4 regions of the Arthrobacter sp. 05T410 genome follow, and region 2 is predicted to be linked to each of the others. Evidence: riboswitches for the same ligand, from Rfam matches in the RefSeq annotation. Region 2 holds a riboswitch; each other region holds the start of a gene.
What was found. Region 2 has a riboswitch for S-adenosylmethionine ahead of AC1DFR_RS15710 (DUF1737 domain-containing protein). Riboswitches for the same ligand answer to the same signal wherever they lie in the genome.
Positions count from the first base shown of each region.

Region 1 (4,803 bases), on a different contig from region 2:
TCGGTGGTGACCAGGAGCTTGGCGCCGGTGTCCTCCACCCGGAACTTCAGGGCCTCGGCGGAGAATCCGCCGAAGACCAGGGAATGGATGGCACCGATCCGGGCCACCGCGAGGGTGATGATCACGGTTTCGGGGATGACGGGGAGGTAGATGACCACCCGGTCGCCCTTGGTGATACCGAGATCCAGGAGGGCATTGGCGGCTTTGGAGACCTCGCGCTGGAGTTCGGCGTAGGTGACGGCACGGCGGTCGCCGGGCTCGCCCTCAAAGTGCAGGGCCACCTTGTCTCCGCGCCCCGCCGCTACGTGGCGGTCGACGCAGTTGTAGGCGACATTGAGCCTGCCCCCTTCGAACCAGGTGATCTGCGGTCCGGTGCCGGCCTCGACGTCGGCCGGGATCCGGCGGTGCGCGGTGTGCCAGGGCTTGGTTTGCTCCGTCGCGCCGCCGGGCAGGTCCGCCCAGTCGAGGCGGAGAGCCTGGGTTTCCCAGAACGCAACCGTCTCTGCCTGGACAGTTCCCGCGGTCGCGGCGCCGCCGTGCCGGGGAAGGTGGTTTCCGAAGGTGGTGCTGCGGTGACGCGCCGGCCCATCGGCGGGGACGCCGTGCACTGCGCCGTCCGTGGACTCGTTCAGGGACCATCCCGAAGAGCCGCGAGAGGAGCCGGGCGCGTCACGCAGCCCTGCTTCGTTCGCCGTCGCGTCCGAAGTGGTTTGTGGGAATGCCTCGGACGCAGTCCGGGCAAAGGTGGGCAGGGCGGAAGAATTCTCAGGGGTCATTGCTGCACTCCATCGGTCCTGGCAGTAGCACCCTTTGTTGCTCCGGCTCCCTCGAATTTCACCGAAGGAGGGCGGAGCGGTTGCGTGGGAATGGTCGTCTCACGTCACCGGGGGGTTGCTGCGGCGTCATCGATCCAGGTCTCTCGGCCGCTCGGGATGGTCACTACCTACTAGAACTTCAGATGCACGATTCCGCAAAATCGGCGTCCGGGAGCGCCGTAATATTCGTTCACCCGGCGTGGGTCCGACCCAAATCATTCATTTATTCGACAATTGCCCGGAAAGGTCGCAGGAGTAAGGTTGATGCATGGCCCATGTTAACGATCCGGCAGTCATTGACCGCCTCATGCGAACCAAAGGCACGTGGGCGGTGGTCGGCCTCACCACCAACGAATGGCGCTCGGCGTATGAGGTCTCCCTCTATGTCCGGGACCGGATGGGCATGACCATCATTCCGGTCAACCTTCCGGGCGACGACGTCCACGGCGAGAAGGGGTACCGTTCCCTGACTGACATCCCGGCGGAGAAGCACCCGATCGACGTCGTGGACTGCTTCGTCAACTCCCACAGGGTGGGCGCAGTCATAGACGAGGCCATCGCAGTAGGCGCCAAGGCCGTCTGGCTGCAGCTGGGCGTCTTCGACGACGCCGCGACGGACCGGGCCAAGGCCGCCGGGCTGGACGTCGTCGTGAACGCGTGCCCCGCCCGCGAAGGCTGGCGCGTGGGCATCTAACGGCCCGGGAATGACGATCAACAGATCGGGAAGAGTCGGTTACAAAATGTGACCGGCTTTTTCTGTATCCGGCCTCCTGCCGTGTGAGATGGACTCGTAACCATCCCGAGCGGCTGAGAGATCTGGCTCCGTGACGCCGCAGCAACCCCCTCCTTTGAGGACGGTGCTACCGCCAGGACCGATGGAGAACCACTGTGTTCTGAGGCTCCCCGGCTTCGCTCAGCGCTGCCCGGAAGCCAGGACCCAGGGCTTTCCTCGGGCGAGCCCGGAGGAAATCATGAACACGCAGACAGCGGCAGCGCCGCGGCCCCGAGCGGGTGGGGGCCTGTGATCGAGATCCAGAACGTCCGCACGTCATTCGCTTCGGCCGCGGGACCTTTCACGGCCGTCGATGACGTCAGCCTGCACATCAGGCGGGGCACCATCCAGGGCATCATCGGGTTCTCCGGCGCCGGCAAATCCACGCTGCTGCGCAACATCAACCTCCTCGAGCGCCCGACGTCGGGCCGCGTCCTGGTGGACGGCGTGGACCTGGTGACCCTGTCCGACGCCGAGCTCCGGACCAAGCGGCATGACATCGGCATGATTTTCCAGCACTTCAATCTCCTCAACAACCTCACAGCCCAGGAAAATGTGGAGCTGTCCCTGAAGTTCGCCGGCGTCGGGAAGGCGGAACGCCGGCGGCGGGCCGCCGAAACCCTGGAAATCGTGGACCTCGCCGACAAAGCGGGAACGTATCCGGCCAAACTCTCCGGGGGCCAGAAACAGCGGGTGGCGATCGCCCGCGCCCTTGCCACCGGGCCCAAAGTGCTGCTCTGTGACGAGCCGACGTCGGCCGTGGATCCCCGGACGACGTCATCGGTCCTGCAATACCTGGCCGACGTCAACGCCGAATTCGGCATCACAATCGTGGTGGTCACCCACGAGATGAATGTCATCAAGGCCATCGCGGACAACGTCGCGGTCATGGAAGAAGGCCGGGTGGTGGAGCAGTTCGACCTCGCCGAACTCCAGCGCCCCGGTTTCCACCCGGCGACGTCGATCGGCCGCTACCTGGTCTCCGATGAGATCCAGCTGGACCGCTCCGGGAGGGGCACCCACACCACAGCCGCGTCGGAGGGCCTGATCAATGTTTGACCGCATCCTGGAAGTCCTGCCCGAAATCGGCGTCGCCATGGGACAGACCCTCACCATGCTGCTGGTGGCCATCCCGCTGGCGGTGCTGCTCGGGACACCGCTGGGTGTCCTGCTCTACACCATCGGTCCCAACGGGCTCAAGCACAGGCCAAAGCTGCACCGGGTCCTGGACGGGCTGGTCAACCTGCTCCGCTCGTTCCCGTTCCTGATCCTGCTGATCGCGATCATTCCCGTGACCAGGTTCATTGTCGGCACGACCATCGGCACGGCCGCCGTCATTGTCCCGCTGACCCTCAACGCCATTCCGTATTTCGCCCGCTTCGTGGAACAGAACCTGAGCCAGCTCGGCGGCGGAGTGGTCGAAGCGGCACGGTCCATGGGCGCCAGCCGGTCCCAGATCGTCCGGGACGTCCTGATTGTGGAGGCGAAGCCCGGACTCGTCAGCTCCATCACCATCATGACCGTCAGCTTCATCTCCTACTCGGCGATGGCCGGACTGGTGGGCGGCGGCGGAATCGGCGACTTCGCCATCCGGTACGGCTATTACCGCTACGAAACGCCGCTCATGATCACCGCCATTGTCCTGATGATCCTGCTGGTCACCATCGTTCAGCTGGGCGGATCCTATGTTGCCCGGCGCCTGGACAAGCGCCTCTGAGCGCCGGCAGCACCCTCGTCCCACCTCCCACAGCGGAAAGCATCCCATGACTTCAACACCCAGTATCCGTTTCGACGGACCCCGTCCGCGCCTGCTGATCAGCGCCTTCGTGATGAACACGTCCAGCCACATCATGGGCGGCCAGTGGCGGCGCCCGGAAGCCCAGCAGCACCGGTTCAACGAACTCCAGCTCTGGATCGACCTGGCCCGCCAGCTCGAAGACGCCAAGTTTGACGCGATCTTCTTCGCCGACGTCGTCGGTCTCTACGGCGACTACGACGGCGGGTGGGCATCGCTGCTGAAAAAGGGCCTGCAGGTGCCGTCCAACGACCCCCTCATTCTGCTGTCCGCGCTCGCCACGGGAACGCGGGAGATCGGGCTGGCCGCGACGTCGTCGGTGATTCAGAGCCATCCGTTCCAGTTCGCCCGGCAGATGTCCACCCTGGACCATATCAGCGGCGGCCGCGTGGCCTGGAACATCGTCACCAGTGTGCTGGAAAACGCGCACCGGAACTTCAACGCCACCGAGCTGACCAAGCATGACGAACGCTACGACTGGGCGGACGAATACGTCGAGGCCGCCTACAAATTGTGGGAAGGGTCCTGGGAAGACGATGCGCTGCTCCGGGACAAGGCGACCGGAGTCCACGCGGACCCGGAGAAAGTCAGCAAGATCTACCACCGCGGGCCCCGGTACTCGATCGACGGACCCCACCTCGCGGCCCCTTCGCCGCAACGCACCCCGGTGCTTTTCCAGGCCGGGAGCTCCGGCCGCGGCCAGCAGTTCTGCGCCGCCAACGCCGAGGCCACCTTCACCCTCGCGCCGAGCACCGAGGTGGCCGCGAAGTACACTGCGGCCGTCCGGGAACAGGCCGTTGCCGCCGGCCGCCGTCCGGATGACGTGAAGTTCCTCCAGGGTATGCACTTCGTGGTGGGCGGCACCGAAGCCGAGGCGAACCGCAAGGCCGAAGAGCTCGAGGACAGCCTGGACATTGAGGCCCTGCTGGCCCACGTGGGCGGCGGGTTCGGCGTCGACCTCGGCGGCCTGCCGCTGGACACCCCGCTCGGGGACCTTGAAACGGAAGGCAGCCAGGGACATCTCACGGCTATCCGCGCCTCCGTCCGCGGCGGCAACCCCACCCTCCGCGACATTGCGCTCTACCGCAGCCGGGCCAACCGGGTGGTGGGAACGCCGGACCAGATTGCCGACCGTCTCGAGCAGTGGCAGGACGCCGGAATCGACGGCATCAACATCATCAACCAGACCATCCCCGGCTCCTACACCGACTTCATCGACGGTGTGCTGCCGGAACTGCGCAGCCGCGGCCTCGCCCAGACCGGCTACGCGCCGGGAACCCTGCGCGAGAAGCTCTTCCGCGCCGGGCCGCGGCTCAACGGACGCCACCCCGCGGCGGCCTTCCGGGGAGCCTTCACCGAATTCTCCGCGGCGGCCGAAAACCAGCCCGCCAGCGTTACCGCCCAGTCATAGCCCAGCGCGA
Region 1 covers NZ_JBFTLP010000019.1:29,801-34,603, forward strand. The annotation lists gene acs (acetate--CoA ligase) at 1-776, opposite strand, end outside; gene AC1DFR_RS17945 (CoA-binding protein) at 1,084-1,509, shown strand; SAM riboswitch class I at 1,607-1,697, shown strand; gene AC1DFR_RS17950 (methionine ABC transporter ATP-binding protein) at 1,837-2,646, shown strand; gene AC1DFR_RS17955 (methionine ABC transporter permease) at 2,639-3,304, shown strand; gene AC1DFR_RS17960 (LLM class flavin-dependent oxidoreductase) at 3,351-4,793, shown strand.
Region 1: it holds a riboswitch for S-adenosylmethionine, as region 2 does, so the genes downstream of both, AC1DFR_RS17950 (methionine ABC transporter ATP-binding protein) here and AC1DFR_RS15710 (DUF1737 domain-containing protein) in region 2, are expected to answer to the same signal.

Region 2 (4,803 bases):
ATCCCCGCCGAGGATGCATGGCGGCGGGCGGTGGAAACCGCCATCCGCGAGTTCCGGGGGCAGGAACCCGCCGCGGCTGCAACGGTCGGCACGGAGCAGGACGAGGTGGTGGTGAAGCTGATTGTCACCCGCGGGCCGGAGGGCGCGGCTGCCCCCACGTGCTGGGTCCAGGCCTCCGCTCCGGCGGCCGCGGGACGGCGGCAGCGCGAGACCGGGATCGACGTCATCCTGCTCGACCGCGGCTACGACAGTGAAGTCGGCGAGCGCGCCCCGTGGCTGCTGCTCGGCGCCAAGACCCTTTCCTACGCCGTGAACATGGCGGCGCTGCGCTACGCCCACCGGCAGGGCGCCGACGACGTCATCTTCACGTCCGCGGATGGCCGGGTGCTGGAAGGTCCGACGTCGACCGTTCTGCTGGCCCACCTGGAAACCTCGGACGACGGCGCCGGCGGCGTCCGCACCATCCGGCGGCTCATCACGCCCCAGCTGGACAGCGGCATCCTGCCCGGCACGTCACAGGGCGCCCTGTTCACCGCCGCCAAGGCCGCCGGCTGGGAGCTGGGTTACGGCCCGCTGGAGCCGAAGGACCTGCTGGACGCCGACGCGGTCTGGCTGATCTCCAGCATCCGGCTCCTGGCCCCGGTGAACCACATCGACGGGCAGGAAATCGGCACCCCGGAACTGCGGCGCCAGCTCACGGCCGAACTCAACGCCCTCTTCGCGACCATCGAATAGCAACGCGGGGTCAGTTACGGCCCATCCCATGTCCCCGGATGGGCCGTGAGTGACCCCGCGCTGGTGTTGCGCTCACCCCAGGGCGTCCGCGGGCACTGCCGGGCACAGGCGGAACGAGGCAGGGTTGAACGCCGGGAGCATGAACGTTGCGAGCACGGCGTCGAGCATTTCCGGGGCCCAGGTGCTGTTCTCCCCCAGGGTCGCGCAGACACCCAGCACCACGGGCGTTCCGTCGGTGCGGCGGCGGATCTGGACCTGGACCGGCCCGGTCAGTCCGAGCGCGCGGACGGCGGCCAGGCCCAGCTTGCGCACATCCCCGGCCTGGTTCGCCGGCACCCTGCGGCTGACCTCGTCGCTGCCGGCGCGTCCATACGGAGTCCTGGTCTTCTCGAGGACCACCGCCACCGGCGCCATCGCGTTGCGTGCCGGGGTGCCGAACACCAGGCACACATAGTCGGCGCCCGGGATAAATTCCTGGACCAGTTGCCCCGCCGGCATGTTCTTCCAGCTAACGGAGTCGGTTCCGGCCAGCAGGTGGATACCATGGGAGCCTTTGAAGACCCGCGGCTTGACCACCACGGGGCCGCTGAGGCCGGCGAGGGAAGCCGGCGCGGCGGCGAGGTCGCCCGGAACCGCGAACCGGGGCACCGGGATGCCGGCCGCTTGCAGCGCCCAGGTGGCGAACAGGTGGTCGTTGGCGAGGGCCACCGCGGCGGGGTCGGCCACAATGATCCGCACGTCCTGGGCGAATCCGGCGCGGGCCGCGGCCAGGACCGGGAGTTCCACGGTGAGGGTCGGAATGATGACGTTGATGGCTTCGCGGTCCACCACCCGGCGCAGGTCCAGGACCATGTCCGGGTTCGTCGCCGGCAGGAGCCTGACCGCGGCGGCGGGAGCCTCCCCGGCCTGGCGGGTGTCGGCACGGGCGTCGGAGCCGAGGTACGGGAGGCCCCGGGCTTCGAGCTGGGCCGCGACGGCCCGTCCGGCGGCGCTTGTAATCCCGGTAACGAGTATGCGCGGGCCCACGATTGCTCCATTCCGCCGTCAGCGGCCGGACCGCGGCTGCGGCTCCGACCGTTCCAGCCACCGATTCCCAGACAGCCTGTTGATGGACAGACGGGTCGATTCCGGGACTGCTTGATTCACACATTGCTCGAATCACCTGCAGCTCCGGCCGACTCGTCGGGCCTAATCCCCCCAGTAAACGGCGAAACGTCCCGGCAGACACGAGTGGGCTGTACCCGAAACTGGAGCCCGCCACTACTCGCCCGGGCCGCGGTCCGGTTACGGAACATGACGACGGCGGCGGTGCGGGCCGGCGTCGCAGGTGTTACGTTTTTGGGGAGTAATGAGAACCGGTGCCAAGCCCTGACTGGCCGGTCGGCAACCCTCCCTTTCGCGGCGGGGTGCCTCAGGTGAATACTCGGCATTCGAGAATTCGAGCTGCAAGCGTGAAAGAGGAGATCCGTCGTGCCCGACACGTCAATACCCACAACAGCCGCACCCGGCACAGCACCCGGTTCAGCATCCGGGGGCGAGGAGAGGCTGGCCTACCGCCTGTTCACCGGGGCGGATGACCGCGCCTTTTGCGAGCGGGTGTCAGCCGCCCTGGCCGAGGGCTACGTGCTGCATGGAAGCCCCGCCGCCAGCTTCAACGGAAGCACCGTGATCGTGGCGCAGGCGCTGGTCCTGCCGGCCGCGATTGCCAGTGCGGACGCCGCCGTGGCCAATGCGGTTGATGAGCTCGACGCCGACGAATTTGGCGCCGACGGGGCCTTCGCGGGCCACGCATGAGCTACGCCGGAGACCTCAGCCCGCAGGAGGCGTGGGCCAAGCTGGAGGCCGGAGCCATCCTGGTGGATGTCCGGACCGAGGGCGAATGGGCCCACATCGGCATCCCGGACACCGCGGCCGCGGGCGAGAGCCGCAACGATCCGCTCTTCATCCAGTGGAACCTCGCCGGCGGCACGCCGAACCCGCACTTCGTGGAACAGCTAAGGCAGCAGGCGCCGGAGGACACCGCCGTCGAACTGGTGTTCCTTTGCCGTTCCGGTGCCCGGTCGATCGCGGCCGCGACTGCCGCGACGGCCGCCGGCTACATCTCGTACAACGTCCTTGAGGGCTTCGAAGGCGAGACCGACCGCTTTGGCGAACGCACCGTCAATGGCTGGAAGAACCGCGGCCTGCCCACCAACCTCGGAAAGATCTAAGTGACTTTCAATCCCGACGCCGCCGGCTGGGCGGCCGACACCCAGGCTGTCCGTGGCGGCCTTGACCGCACCGGCTTCCAGGAAACCACCGAGCCGATCTTCCTCAACTCAGGATTCGTCTACGAGTCCGCGGCCGCCGCCGAGCGCGCCTTCACCGGTGAGGACGAGCGCTTCGTCTACTCCCGCTACGGCAACCCCTCCGTCGCCACCTTCCAGGAGCGGCTCCGGCTGCTCGAGGGAACGGAGGCGTGTTTCGCGACGGCGTCCGGCATGTCCGCCGTCTTCACCGCCCTGGGCGCGCTGTTGGCGGCCGGCGACCGGGTGGTCGCGGCCCGCTCGCTGTTCGGCTCGTGCTTCGTGATCCTGAACGAAATCCTGCCGCGCTGGGGTGTCGAGACGGTCTTCGTGGACGGCCCGGACCTGGAGCAGTGGAAATCCGCGCTGTCCGAGCCGACCACGGCGGTGTTCTTCGAGTCGCCGTCGAACCCGATGCAGGAAATCGTGGACATCGCCGCCGTGAGCAAACTGGCGCACGCGGCCGGCGCCACGGTGGTGGTTGACAACGTCTTCGCCACCCCGCTGCTCCAGCGCTGCGGCGACCTCGGCGCGGACGTGGTGGTCTACTCCGGCACCAAGCACATCGACGGCCAGGGCCGCGTCCTGGGCGGGGCCATCCTGGGCACCAAGGAATTCATCGACGGGCCCGTCAAGCAGCTCATGCGGCACACCGGTCCGGCGCTTTCGGCGTTCAACGCCTGGGTGCTCACCAAGGGCCTGGAGACCATGGCCCTGCGCGTCAACCATTCCTCGGCCTCCGCGCTGCGGCTGGCCGAATGGCTCGAGGGACAGCCCGCGGTCGGCTGGGTAAAGTACCCGCTGCTGCCGTCCCACCCGCAGTACCCGCTCGCAGTGCAGCAGATGAAGGCCGGCGGGACCGTGCTCACCCTGGAACTGCAGCCCTCCCCCGGGCGCACGGCGAAGCAGGCCGCGTTCGCACTCCTGGACGCGCTGCGGATCATCGACATCTCCAACAACCTGGGGGATGCCAAGACGCTCATCACGCACCCGGCCACCACCACGCACCGTGCGATGGGCCCGGAAGGCCGCGCGGCGATCGGGCTCAGCGACGGCGTGGTCCGGCTCTCGGTGGGCCTGGAGGACGTCGAGGACCTGATCCGCGACCTCGGCCAGGCGCTCAAGCAGGTCTAGGGCATCCCGCACCCGCAAGTGTTGCGGGCTCCCGGTCAGGCCGGGCGCAACCGGCCCAGGGCCGAACGATTGTCTGCCGGCCCCTCGGCGACGGGCCCCTCGGTGGTCAGTTCGATGGCCCGCTCGACGACGGCGGGCAGGCCGCCGGCCCGGAACGGGCCGCGCTGCAGCTGCGAACCGGTGCCCTCTGCCAGAATCCGCTCGACGCCCTCGCGCGCCAGTTCCAGCTCGCCCTGTTCCTCAAGCACCGGGGCCACGAAGTCCACGAGCGCCCTGACCACGTCCGCGGCCGGGGCCGGGGTGAAGGTTCCGAAGTCCAGGAGCTCCCCGCGCAGTCCGCAATTGCTGGCCTGCCACGCGGCCATCCGCAGCAGCAGCGTAGGCACCGGGGCGGGATCGACGCCGTCGTCCCATTCCCGCGCGGCCGACTCCACGAGGGCGCGCACCAGTACGGCAATCAGGGCGGCATCCTCGGCCCGCAGGCAGACATCCGCGACCCGGATCTCCACGGTGGGATGCTGCCGGGCCAGCCGCGCGTCGAAATAGACCATCCCCTCATCCATCAGGACGCCGCTTTCGACCAGCCGGGTGACCACGCGGCGGTAGACGGGCAGGCTGCCGAAGATCATCGTGGGACCCGAGCCCGGCC
Region 2 covers NZ_JBFTLP010000013.1:80,320-85,122, reverse strand. The annotation lists gene AC1DFR_RS15720 (aminodeoxychorismate lyase) at 1-735, shown strand, start outside; gene AC1DFR_RS15715 (ATP-grasp domain-containing protein) at 808-1,761, opposite strand; SAM riboswitch class IV at 2,080-2,193, shown strand; gene AC1DFR_RS15710 (DUF1737 domain-containing protein) at 2,221-2,529, shown strand; gene AC1DFR_RS15705 (rhodanese-like domain-containing protein) at 2,526-2,945, shown strand; gene AC1DFR_RS15700 (O-succinylhomoserine sulfhydrylase) at 2,946-4,154, shown strand; gene AC1DFR_RS15695 (glutamate--cysteine ligase 2) at 4,190-4,803, opposite strand, start outside.

Region 3 (4,803 bases), on a different contig from region 2:
AGTCCGACGTCCGGATCCGGCCGAACAAGAAGGGCACACGGCCCCGCACCAAGGACCGGCCCAGCTACGACGACGCCGTCACCGGACGCATCATCACCGTTGACCGCGGCCGCTACACCGCCGTCGTCGGCGAGGGGACCGCGGACGAACGCAAGATCATCGCGGCCCGGGCCCGGGAACTGCGCCGCAACCCGGTGGTTGCCGGCGACTTCGTCTCCCTGGTCGGGGATGTCACCGGCGAGCCCGACACCCTGGCGCGGCTGGTCAAGATCCAGGACCGCAAGACGCTGCTGCGCCGCAGCGCCGACGACACGGACCCGATCGAACGTGCCGTCGTGGCCAACGCCGACCAGCTGGTGGTGGTGGTCGCCGCCGCCAACCCCGAGCCGCGGACCGGTTTCATCGACCGCGCGCTGGTGGCCGCGTACGACGCCGGCATTGAGCCGCTGCTGCTCGTCACCAAGGCCGACGTCAAGGATCCCGCCGAGCTGCTGTCCAACTACCAGCACCTCGACTTCCCCGTCATCATCTCCAAGACCGCCGACTCCGCCGCTTCCGGCATCGACGCCCGCTCCGACGACGGGCTTTCCGCCCGGCTCGACAAGGACGCGGTATCCCAGCTGCGCGACTACCTCGACGGCAAGGTCACCGTGATGCTGGGCCATTCCGGCGTCGGCAAGTCCACCATGGTCAACGCCCTGACCGGGGCCGAGCGGGCCACAGGAGGCGTGAACGCGGTAACCGGCCGCGGCCGCCACACGTCCTCCTCGGCACTGGCGCTCAAAGTCAACGATGCCCCGGCCGGCAGCTGGATCATCGACACCCCCGGCATCCGGTCCTTCGGTCTGGCCCACGTGGACCCGGACCGGATCCTGCGTTCCTTCCCGGACCTGGAACCCGGCACCGATGATTGCGAACGCGGCTGCAAGCATGACTCCACGGCCGTCAACTGCGGCGTCGACAAGTGGGTTGCGGCCGGGCACGCGGGGCCCTCGGGACCGGCCAGGCTCGCGTCCCTGCGCCGGCTGCTGGGCACGGACCCGCGGATGGAAGCGCAGGAAACCAAGGAACTGGGCACCGTCTCCTAGCCGGACCGGCAACGGGGCGGCGGCGCCGAGCCGCGGCCTCCCGCCCGGCAGCCCGGTTTGACGGTAGTTTGGAACCATGAGCCAACCCGCTTCGAGCTACAACGATGACCTGCGCCTTGCCCATGTACTGGCAGATTCGGTCGATTCCCAGACCATGAGCCGCTTCAAGGCGCTCGACCTTCGGATCGAGACGAAGCCCGACCTCACACCCGTCACCGATGCCGACAAATCCGCGGAAGAGGCCATCCGCGGCCAGCTCTCCCGGTCACGTCCGCGTGACGCGGTCCTGGGCGAAGAGTTCGGCAGCTCGGGCCACGGTTCCCGCCGGTGGATCATCGACCCGATCGACGGCACGAAGAACTTTGTCCGCGGCGTCCCGGTCTGGGCCACCCTGATCGCCCTCGTCGATGAGGGCGAGCCGGTGGTCGGCGTCGTCAGCGCGCCGGCACTGGGCAAGCGCTGGTGGGCCGCCAAGGGTGCGGGCGCCTACACGGGCCGCTCGCTCGCCGCCGCCACACGGTTGAAGGTATCCAACGTCTCCAATCTCGAGGACGCCTCGCTGTCCTACTCCAGCCTTGGCGGCTGGAAGGAACGCGGGAACCTGGATGAGTTCCTGGGCCTGACCGAGGAAGTGTGGCGGACCCGCGCCTACGGTGACTTCTGGTCGTACTGCCTCGTGGCCGAGGGCGCCGTGGACATCGCCTGCGAACCCGAGCTGAATCTCTACGACATGGCCGCCCTGGTGCCGATCGTGACCGAGGCCGGCGGCCGCTTCACCTCGCTCGAAGGCGAGGACGGCCCCTTCGGCGGCAACGCCCTGGCCACCAATTCGATCCTGCACTCGGAAGTGCTCAAGCGGCTCAACCCCGGACTCGACGACCTCTTTCAGGCCCACCCGAACAACTGATCCGCGCCCGTAATAATCCGCTTCACAATCGGCGGCCGCCTTTTCCCCGGCTGCGCCGATGTCCTACGCTCGATGCAGGTCACGAGTGCCAGCGCTAAACCCCGGTTTGCTGGCCGGCAACCCTCCAGTCGCGGTGGGGTGCCCCGGGTGACGACCTGGCCGGTCCGGAACGGACCCGGCAAGCGCGGATTCCCACTGTGTGGGGTCCTGTTCGAGTGAGGTCCCATGACAACTGCCATTTTCCCCGTTGCCCCTGAATTCCATGCACGGCTTGCCCTCGCGGCCCGCCCGCTGGCAGCCGTCACCGGGGCCGAAATCCAGGCCCCGCTGATCACCGGCGGCCACGCGCGCTACGCCAACCTCGACTACGGCGCCTCCGCCCCGGCCCTGTCCGTGGTCTCGGCCTACCTGAACGAAATCCTGCCGTACTACGCAAGCGTGCACCGCGGGGCCGGCTACGCATCGCAGATCAGCACCTCCGTCTACGAGAACGCCCGGGACATCGTGCGGGACTTCGTGGGCGGCCGGCCCGGCGATTCCGTGATCTTCACGCGCAACACCACCGATTCCCTGAACCTGCTGGCCGGCTGCCTGCCGCTGCGCGACGGGCGGCCCGCGGGCGAGGTCCTCTACCTCGACATCGAACACCACGCCAACCTCCTGCCCTGGCAGAATGTCCCGCACCGCAGCGTCGTGGCCGCCGCCACCCTCGCGGCCACCGTGGACCGCCTGCGCGACGAACTCGCCCGCGGCGGCGTCAGCCTGTTGGCCGTCACCGGCGCCTCCAACGTCACCGGAGAGATCCTCCCGATCCGGACCCTGGCCGCACTGGCGCACGAATACGGCGCCAGGATCGTTGTCGACGCCGCGCAGCTCGCCCCGCACCGGCGGATCAATATCGCCGCGGACGACGTCGATTACCTCGCCTTCTCGGGGCACAAGCTGTACGCCCCGTTCGGCGCCGGCGTGCTGGTGGGGCGGACGGACTGGCTCGACGCCGGCACCCCGCACCTGGCCGGCGGCGGCGCGGTCCGCGATGCCCGGCTCGACTCCGTCAGCTGGACCACGGGACCTGCCCGGCACGAGGGCGGCTCGCCGAACGTCCTCGGTGCGGCGGCCCTCGCCCGCGCCACCCAGGTCATTGCAGCCCTGGACCCGGAGCAGTGGCAGGCCCACGAGGACGCCATCCGGTCCTTCCTCGTCGAGGGCCTCCAGGGCATCGAAGGGGTAACCGTGCACCGGATCTTTGCCGATTCGGCTTCCGATTCTTCCTCCGCTTCGTCCACTGGAGGCGATCAGCCGGACACCGGCACGATCGGCGTCGTGAACTTTTCCGTGGAAGGCTACGACGCCGGACTGGTGGCCGCCTACCTGTCGGCCGAACACGGCATTGGCCTGCGCGACGGCCGCTTCTGCGCCCACCCGCTGCTCAAGCGGCTCGGCCTGCCCGCCGGCTCCCTGCGGGCCAGCTTCGGCCTCGGCTCACGGCTGGAGGACGCCGAACGCCTGCTGGCCGGCCTGCAGCAGCTGCGGCAGAACGGACTCGGCTGGGATTACGTGGTGGACGCCGGCCGCTGGGTGCCGGCCAACGATACCCGCAGCTACCCCCACTGGGCGCCGAACACCCCGGGCACCGCCGGCGCTGCGCCCTGCACCCTCGACTAGCGCAGGATCAGGGCCCGGCGCGGGTGCGGTAAATTCGAAAGGTATCTGTAACAAGCAGGACCTTCCCGAAGGAGATCGCACGTGGCAAGCGCCGGACCCAGGCTCCACAGCGGACCCAAGCTGCACAGCGGACCGAAGCTGCACAGCGAGCGGCGCCAGGAACTCGGACAAAGCTTCCAGGACGGCGGGGAGCACTACGAGCGCGTCCGCCCCGGCTATCCGCAGGAGTCAGCCGACTGGCTGGTCCCGGCGGGAGCCAGGGACGCCGCGGACATTGGCGCGGGCACCGGGAAGTTCACCTCCCTTTTGGCGGAACGCGGACTGGGCACGGTGGCCGTGGACCCCTCTGCCGACATGCTCGGGCAGTTGCGCCGGACCCTGCCGGACGTCACCGCCATCGAGGGCAGCGCCGAGGACACCGGTCTCGAGCCGGAGTCCTTTGACCTGGTCACGGTCGCCCAGGCGTGGCACTGGTGCGACCCCGGCCTGGCAAGCGCCGAGATTGCCCGGATCCTGCGGCCGCACGGCGTGCTGGGTCTGATCTGGAACCAGCTGGACACCAGCGTGCCCTGGGTGCACCGGCTCTCCCGGATCATGCACGCCGGGGACGTCCACAAACCACACTTCCGTCCGGCCGTGGGCCCCGAGTTCACCGGGCTGGAGAGCCACCTGACGCGCTGGGAGGATTCCGTCACGACGGAGGACATCCAGGAGCTGGCCAAGTCCCGCAGCTACTATCTCGCGGCATCGGACTCCACCCGGGCCAAGGTCACCGCCAACCTCGCCTGGTACCTGCACGAGCACCTGGGACACATCCCTAGCGAGGTGCTCCGGCTGCCCTACCTGACCCAGACGTGGCGGGCCTTCCGGGCCTGATGCACGCTCACCCCGGATTCCCCCGGATTGCACGCAGCGCCCGCCGGGCTTATTGTTTCGGTATGCCTAATAAATTCTTATAGGCACACGAAACTTTGACACCGGCTGTTTTCCGGCCGGCGCCGATCATCGCGTCAACGCCGACGCGCCAATCACAGGAGCTGGCAGTGCTGGAGCTAACGGGACACGGGCAACCGGCGCAGGACGCCCCCACTTACAAACACCCGGGGGCCCGGAGGGCGCTGATCGGCCTGTTGGGACCGGCCT
Region 3 covers NZ_JBFTLP010000005.1:183,189-187,991, forward strand. The annotation lists gene rsgA (ribosome small subunit-dependent GTPase A) at 1-1,088, shown strand, start outside; gene hisN (histidinol-phosphatase) at 1,165-1,995, shown strand; SAM riboswitch class IV at 2,073-2,186, shown strand; gene AC1DFR_RS09605 (aminotransferase class V-fold PLP-dependent enzyme) at 2,221-3,660, shown strand; gene AC1DFR_RS09610 (class I SAM-dependent methyltransferase) at 3,742-4,536, shown strand; gene AC1DFR_RS09615 (Nramp family divalent metal transporter) at 4,704-4,803, shown strand, end outside.
Region 3: it holds a riboswitch for S-adenosylmethionine, as region 2 does, so the genes downstream of both, AC1DFR_RS09605 (aminotransferase class V-fold PLP-dependent enzyme) here and AC1DFR_RS15710 (DUF1737 domain-containing protein) in region 2, are expected to answer to the same signal.

Region 4 (4,803 bases), on a different contig from region 2:
AGAGACGTGATCCATGCGCATGCCATCATCTTGGCACTTTGTGATGGACCTCTCAGCTTAGGCTCCCCTAACCGTCATGGGACGTCCTGGGGCGCGGAACGCGGGGCCCCGGATGCTCCGTCACGGCGGCCGTCTTCATCTTCGTCACAAAGCTATCCAGGGCTCCGCCGCCATTCCTACACTGAAGTCAGGTCATGAGTGCCAGCGCACAGCCCCGGCTTGCTGGCCGGCAACCCTCGTATCGCGGTGGGGTGCCCCGGGTGAAGACCTGGCCGTCCGGCGCCCGCCGGAGGGCAAGCGCGGCGCCTGTTCCGGTTCGGGCCGAAAGCCCCGGCCGGTGCTGTGCCCAGTGACTCGAGGAGCACCAATGTCCAACGCCTGGTCCTTTGAAACCCGCCAGATCCACGCCGGCCAGGAGCCGGACAGCGCCACCGGCGCGCGTTCCCTGCCTATCTACCAGACGACGTCGTTCGTGTTCCCCAGCGCCGAAAGCGCCGCGAACCGCTTTGCGCTCGCCGAGCTCGCGCCCATCTACACCCGGATCGGCAACCCGACCCAGGATGCCGTCGAACAGCGCGTCGCCAGCCTGGAAGGCGGTCTCGCGGCGCTGCTGCTCAGCTCCGGCCAGGCCGCCGAGACGTTCGCCATCCTCAATATCGCCGAGGCCGGGGACCATGTGGTGGCCAGCCCCAGCCTCTATGGCGGAACCTACAACCTGCTCGCGCACACGCTGAAGAAGTTCGGCATCTCCGTGACCTTCGTGGCGGACCCGGACAACCTGGACCAGTGGCGGGACGCCGTCCAGCCCAACACCAAGCTGTTCTTCGGCGAAGTGGTCTCCAACCCCCGCCAGGACGTCCTGGACATCGAGGGCGTCTCCCGGGTGGCGCACGAGGCCGGCGTGCCGCTGGTTGTCGACAACACGCTCTCCACCCCCTACCTGATCCGGCCGATCGAGTGGGGCGCGGACATCGTGGTCCATTCCGCCACCAAGTACCTCGGCGGGCACGGCGCCGCGATCGCCGGCGTGATCGTGGACTCCGGCAACTTCGACTTCGGGAAGGACCCGGAGCGGTTCCCCGGCTTCAACACCCCCGACCCCACCTACAACGGCCTGGTCTACGCCCGCGACCTCGGAGCCGACGGCGCGCTGGGCGCGAATCTCTCCTACATCCTCAAGGCCCGGGTCCAGCTCCTGCGCGACCTCGGCTCCGCGGTGTCCCCGTTCAACGCCTTCCTCATCGCCCAGGGCATCGAAACGCTGAGCCTGCGCGTCGAGCGCCACGTGGCCAACGCCACGAAGGTGGCGCACTGGCTGGAGGGGCGGAACGACGTCGAATCGGTCGCCTACGCCGGGCTGCCGTCCAGCCCCTGGTACGAGCGCGGCCGCAAGTACGGGCCCAAGGGGACCGGCGCCGTCGTGGCGTTCAACATTGCCGGGGGAGCGGAGGCCGGCAAGCGGTTCGTCGATGCCCTCGAACTGCACTCGCACGTCGCGAACATCGGCGATGTCCGGTCGCTGGTGATCCATCCGGCGTCGACCACCCACAGCCAGCTCTCGCCCGAACAGCAGGTGATCGCCGGGGTGAACCCCGGGCTGGTGCGGCTTTCGGTGGGACTGGAGCACATTGACGACATCCTCGCGGACCTCGACGCCGGATTCCGCGCGGCCAAGTCCGCCTAGGCCGAAGCCCACGCCGAATTTCCCCACCTTTGCGGGCATGACACCGGGAATCGCCGGCACTCCGGGGCGACCCGCCGGTCACGGCTGTCAAAGGTGGGGAGTCTGCGGTGCTGACTGGTCCGGCTGTCACATGGAAGTCATAATCTTCGTCATTTCCGCACCCCGTTTCGTAGACTCGTACCAGGTCATGAGTGCCAGCGACAGCCCCGGCTTGCTGGCCGGCAACCCTCCTTTTGCGGCGGGGTGCCCCGGGTGAAGACCTGGCCTGCCGGTCAGCTGACGGCGGGCAAGCGCGAAGATAGGTCCTCACATGACGATTGCCGTCACCCGCACGGGTGTTCCCGAAACCAAACCATCCCGGACCCCTGACGGGACCGTCCAGTTCGTCAGGATCGGTGATCTGCAGCTCGAATCCGGGACTCCGTTGCCGGATGTGGTGCTCGCCTACGAGACGTGGGGGACCCTGAACGCGGACGCCTCCAACGCCGTGCTCATTGAACACGCCCTGACCGGCGACACACACGTGACCCGCGGCGAGAGCGGGGAGCCCGGCTGGTGGGAACAGCTCGCCGGACCCGGGGCTCCCGTGGACACGGACAAGTATTTCGTCGTTTCGATCAACATCCTGGGCGGCTGCTACGGATCCACCGGGCCTTCCACCCCGGCCCCCGACGGGCGCCCTTGGGGATCGCGGTTCCCGCTGGTCACCCTGCGGGACACCGCCGCCGCCGAGGCGCGGCTGGCCGATGCCCTGGGCATCGGCAGCTGGTACGCGGTGCTGGGCGGCTCGCTCGGCGGCGCGCGCGCCCTTGAATGGGCCGTCACGTTTCCCGGCCGGGTCCGGCGCTGCGCCGTGATTTCCGTCGGCGCCAGCAGCACCGCCGAACAGATTGCCTTCGCGCAGGCCCAGACGCTGGCCATCCGCCAGGACCCCCACTTCAAGGGCGGGGACTACTACGGCGGCCCGGAACCCGAAGCAGGGCTCGCCCTCGCCCGGCGCATCGCGCACATCACCTACCGCTCAGCGGCCGAACTGGACGGCCGGTTTGGCCGCAACGCCCAGGAGTCCGAGACGCCCCTGGAAGCCGGATCGCTGGCCGGACGCGGGCGCTACCAGGTGGAAAGCTACCTGGACCACCAGGGCAGCAAACTGGCCCGGCGTTTCGACGCGAACAGCTACATCGCGATCACCGAAGCCCTCATGAGCCACGATGTGTGCCGGGGGCGCGGAAGCCTCGGGGAGGCACTGGCTCCGGCCACCGCCGAGTTCCTGGTGGCGGCCGTGGACTCGGACCGCCTGTATTTCCCGGCCCAGTCCCGTCAACTGGCAGAGGCCCTGCCGGGCGGCCCGGAACTGCACATCATTGAAGCGCCGATCGGCCACGACGGCTTCCTGACCGAAATCGGCCAGCTCAGCGGGCAGCTCCGGGGGACCTTCTTCGGCCACTAGGCCGGCCCGCTTGTGCATTTTTGCAGATGCGCTCTGCACTAATGGCCGTTGAGGCTCAGGGCGGGAGCGTCCATACTCATGGGGAATGACGCCATGTGCCCTACATCACGGGCGTCCTCAGTCCAATGGTCCGCAGGGTGTCGAAGGCGACACCGAAGGAGTTCACATGAGCACGGAAAACGCCGCGACAACGCGCGCAGACGAGCCGGACGTCAAAACGTCCGGACTGAAGAAGGTAGTAACGGCCTCCATGGCCGGCACGGTGGTGGAGTGGTATGAATTCTTCCTCTACGCCTCCGCCGCCACGCTGGTCTTCGGCAAGACGTTCTTCCCCAATTCGGGCACCGAACTCGACGGCATTATCGCCGCGTTCCTGACCTACGCCGTCGGATTCGTCGCCCGCCCGATCGGCGGCATCGTCTTCGGCCACTTCGGCGACAAGTTCGGCCGCAAGCAGCTGCTCCAGGTCAGCATCCTCCTGGTGGGCGTTTCCACCTTCCTGATGGGCTGCCTGCCCACCTTCGCGCAGATCGGCTACTGGGCCCCGGCACTGCTGGTCTTCCTGCGCTTCGCCCAGGGCTTCGCCGTCGGCGGCGAATGGGGCGGCGCCGTCCTCCTCGTCGCCGAGCACAGCCCCAGCAAGTCCCGCGGGTTCTGGGCCAGCTGGCCCCAGTCCGCCGTTCCGCTCGGCAACCTGCTCGCCACCGCCGTGCTGTTCACGCTGTCCTCCGTGCTGTCCTCCGCCGACTTCCTCAGCTGGGGCTGGCGCGTCGCCTTCTGGCTCTCCGCCGTGATCGTGCTGGTCGGCTACTACATCCGCACCAAGGTCCAGGACGCCCCCATCTTCCTGGAGGCCCAAAAAGAAGTCGAGGTTGAAAACAAGGGCTACGGCGTGGCCGAAGTCTTCCGCCGCTACCCGCGCGGCGTCTTCACCGCGATGGGCCTGCGCTTCGCCGAGAACATCCTCTACTACCTCGTGGTCACGTTCTCGATCACGTACCTGAAGGTCGTCGTCCAGACGGACACCTCGCGGATCCTGCTGCTGCTGCTCGTGGCGCACCTCGTCCACTTCGCCGTGATTCCGATGGTCGGCAGGCTCTCGGACAACGTCGGCCGCAAGCCCGTCTACATGGCCGGCGCCATCCTCGGCGGCACGTGGGGCTTCTTCGCCTTCCCGATGATGGATACCAAGAACGACTTCATCATCCTCGCCGCGATCACCATCGGCCTGCTGTTCCACTCCCTGATGTACGCCGGCCAGCCGGCGCTCATGGCTGAAATGTTCCCGACCCGGATGCGCTACTCCGGTGTCTCGCTGGGCTACCAGGTCACCTCGATTGTGGCCGGTTCGCTGGCTCCGATCATCGCCGTCGCGCTCCTGAGCCAGTACAAGTCCTCGGTCCCGGTCGCCATCTACCTCCTCGGCGCCTGTGTGGTCACTTTGGTTGCGGTGTTCTTCCTGAAGGAAACCCGCGGCATTTCGCTCCGCGACGTCGACGCCGCCGACGCCCGGGGCACGGCCGATCTCCTCGCCGCCAGCAAGCGGTAATCCTCACCGGCCTCACCAGACCCGGTGGGGGCAGACTGCCCGGATCCGCGCACCGCGCGGACCCGGGCAGTCTGCGTTAACTCGGCAGGCTAACGCCGCAGGTTAACGCGGCAGGCTAAC
Region 4 covers NZ_JBFTLP010000002.1:282,490-287,292, forward strand. The annotation lists gene AC1DFR_RS03690 (VOC family protein) at 1-21, opposite strand, end outside; SAM riboswitch class IV at 191-306, shown strand; gene AC1DFR_RS03695 (bifunctional o-acetylhomoserine/o-acetylserine sulfhydrylase) at 368-1,684, shown strand; SAM riboswitch class IV at 1,868-1,983, shown strand; gene metX (homoserine O-acetyltransferase MetX) at 1,995-3,134, shown strand; gene AC1DFR_RS03705 (MFS transporter) at 3,301-4,683, shown strand.
Region 4: it holds a riboswitch for S-adenosylmethionine, as region 2 does, so the genes downstream of both, metX (homoserine O-acetyltransferase MetX) here and AC1DFR_RS15710 (DUF1737 domain-containing protein) in region 2, are expected to answer to the same signal.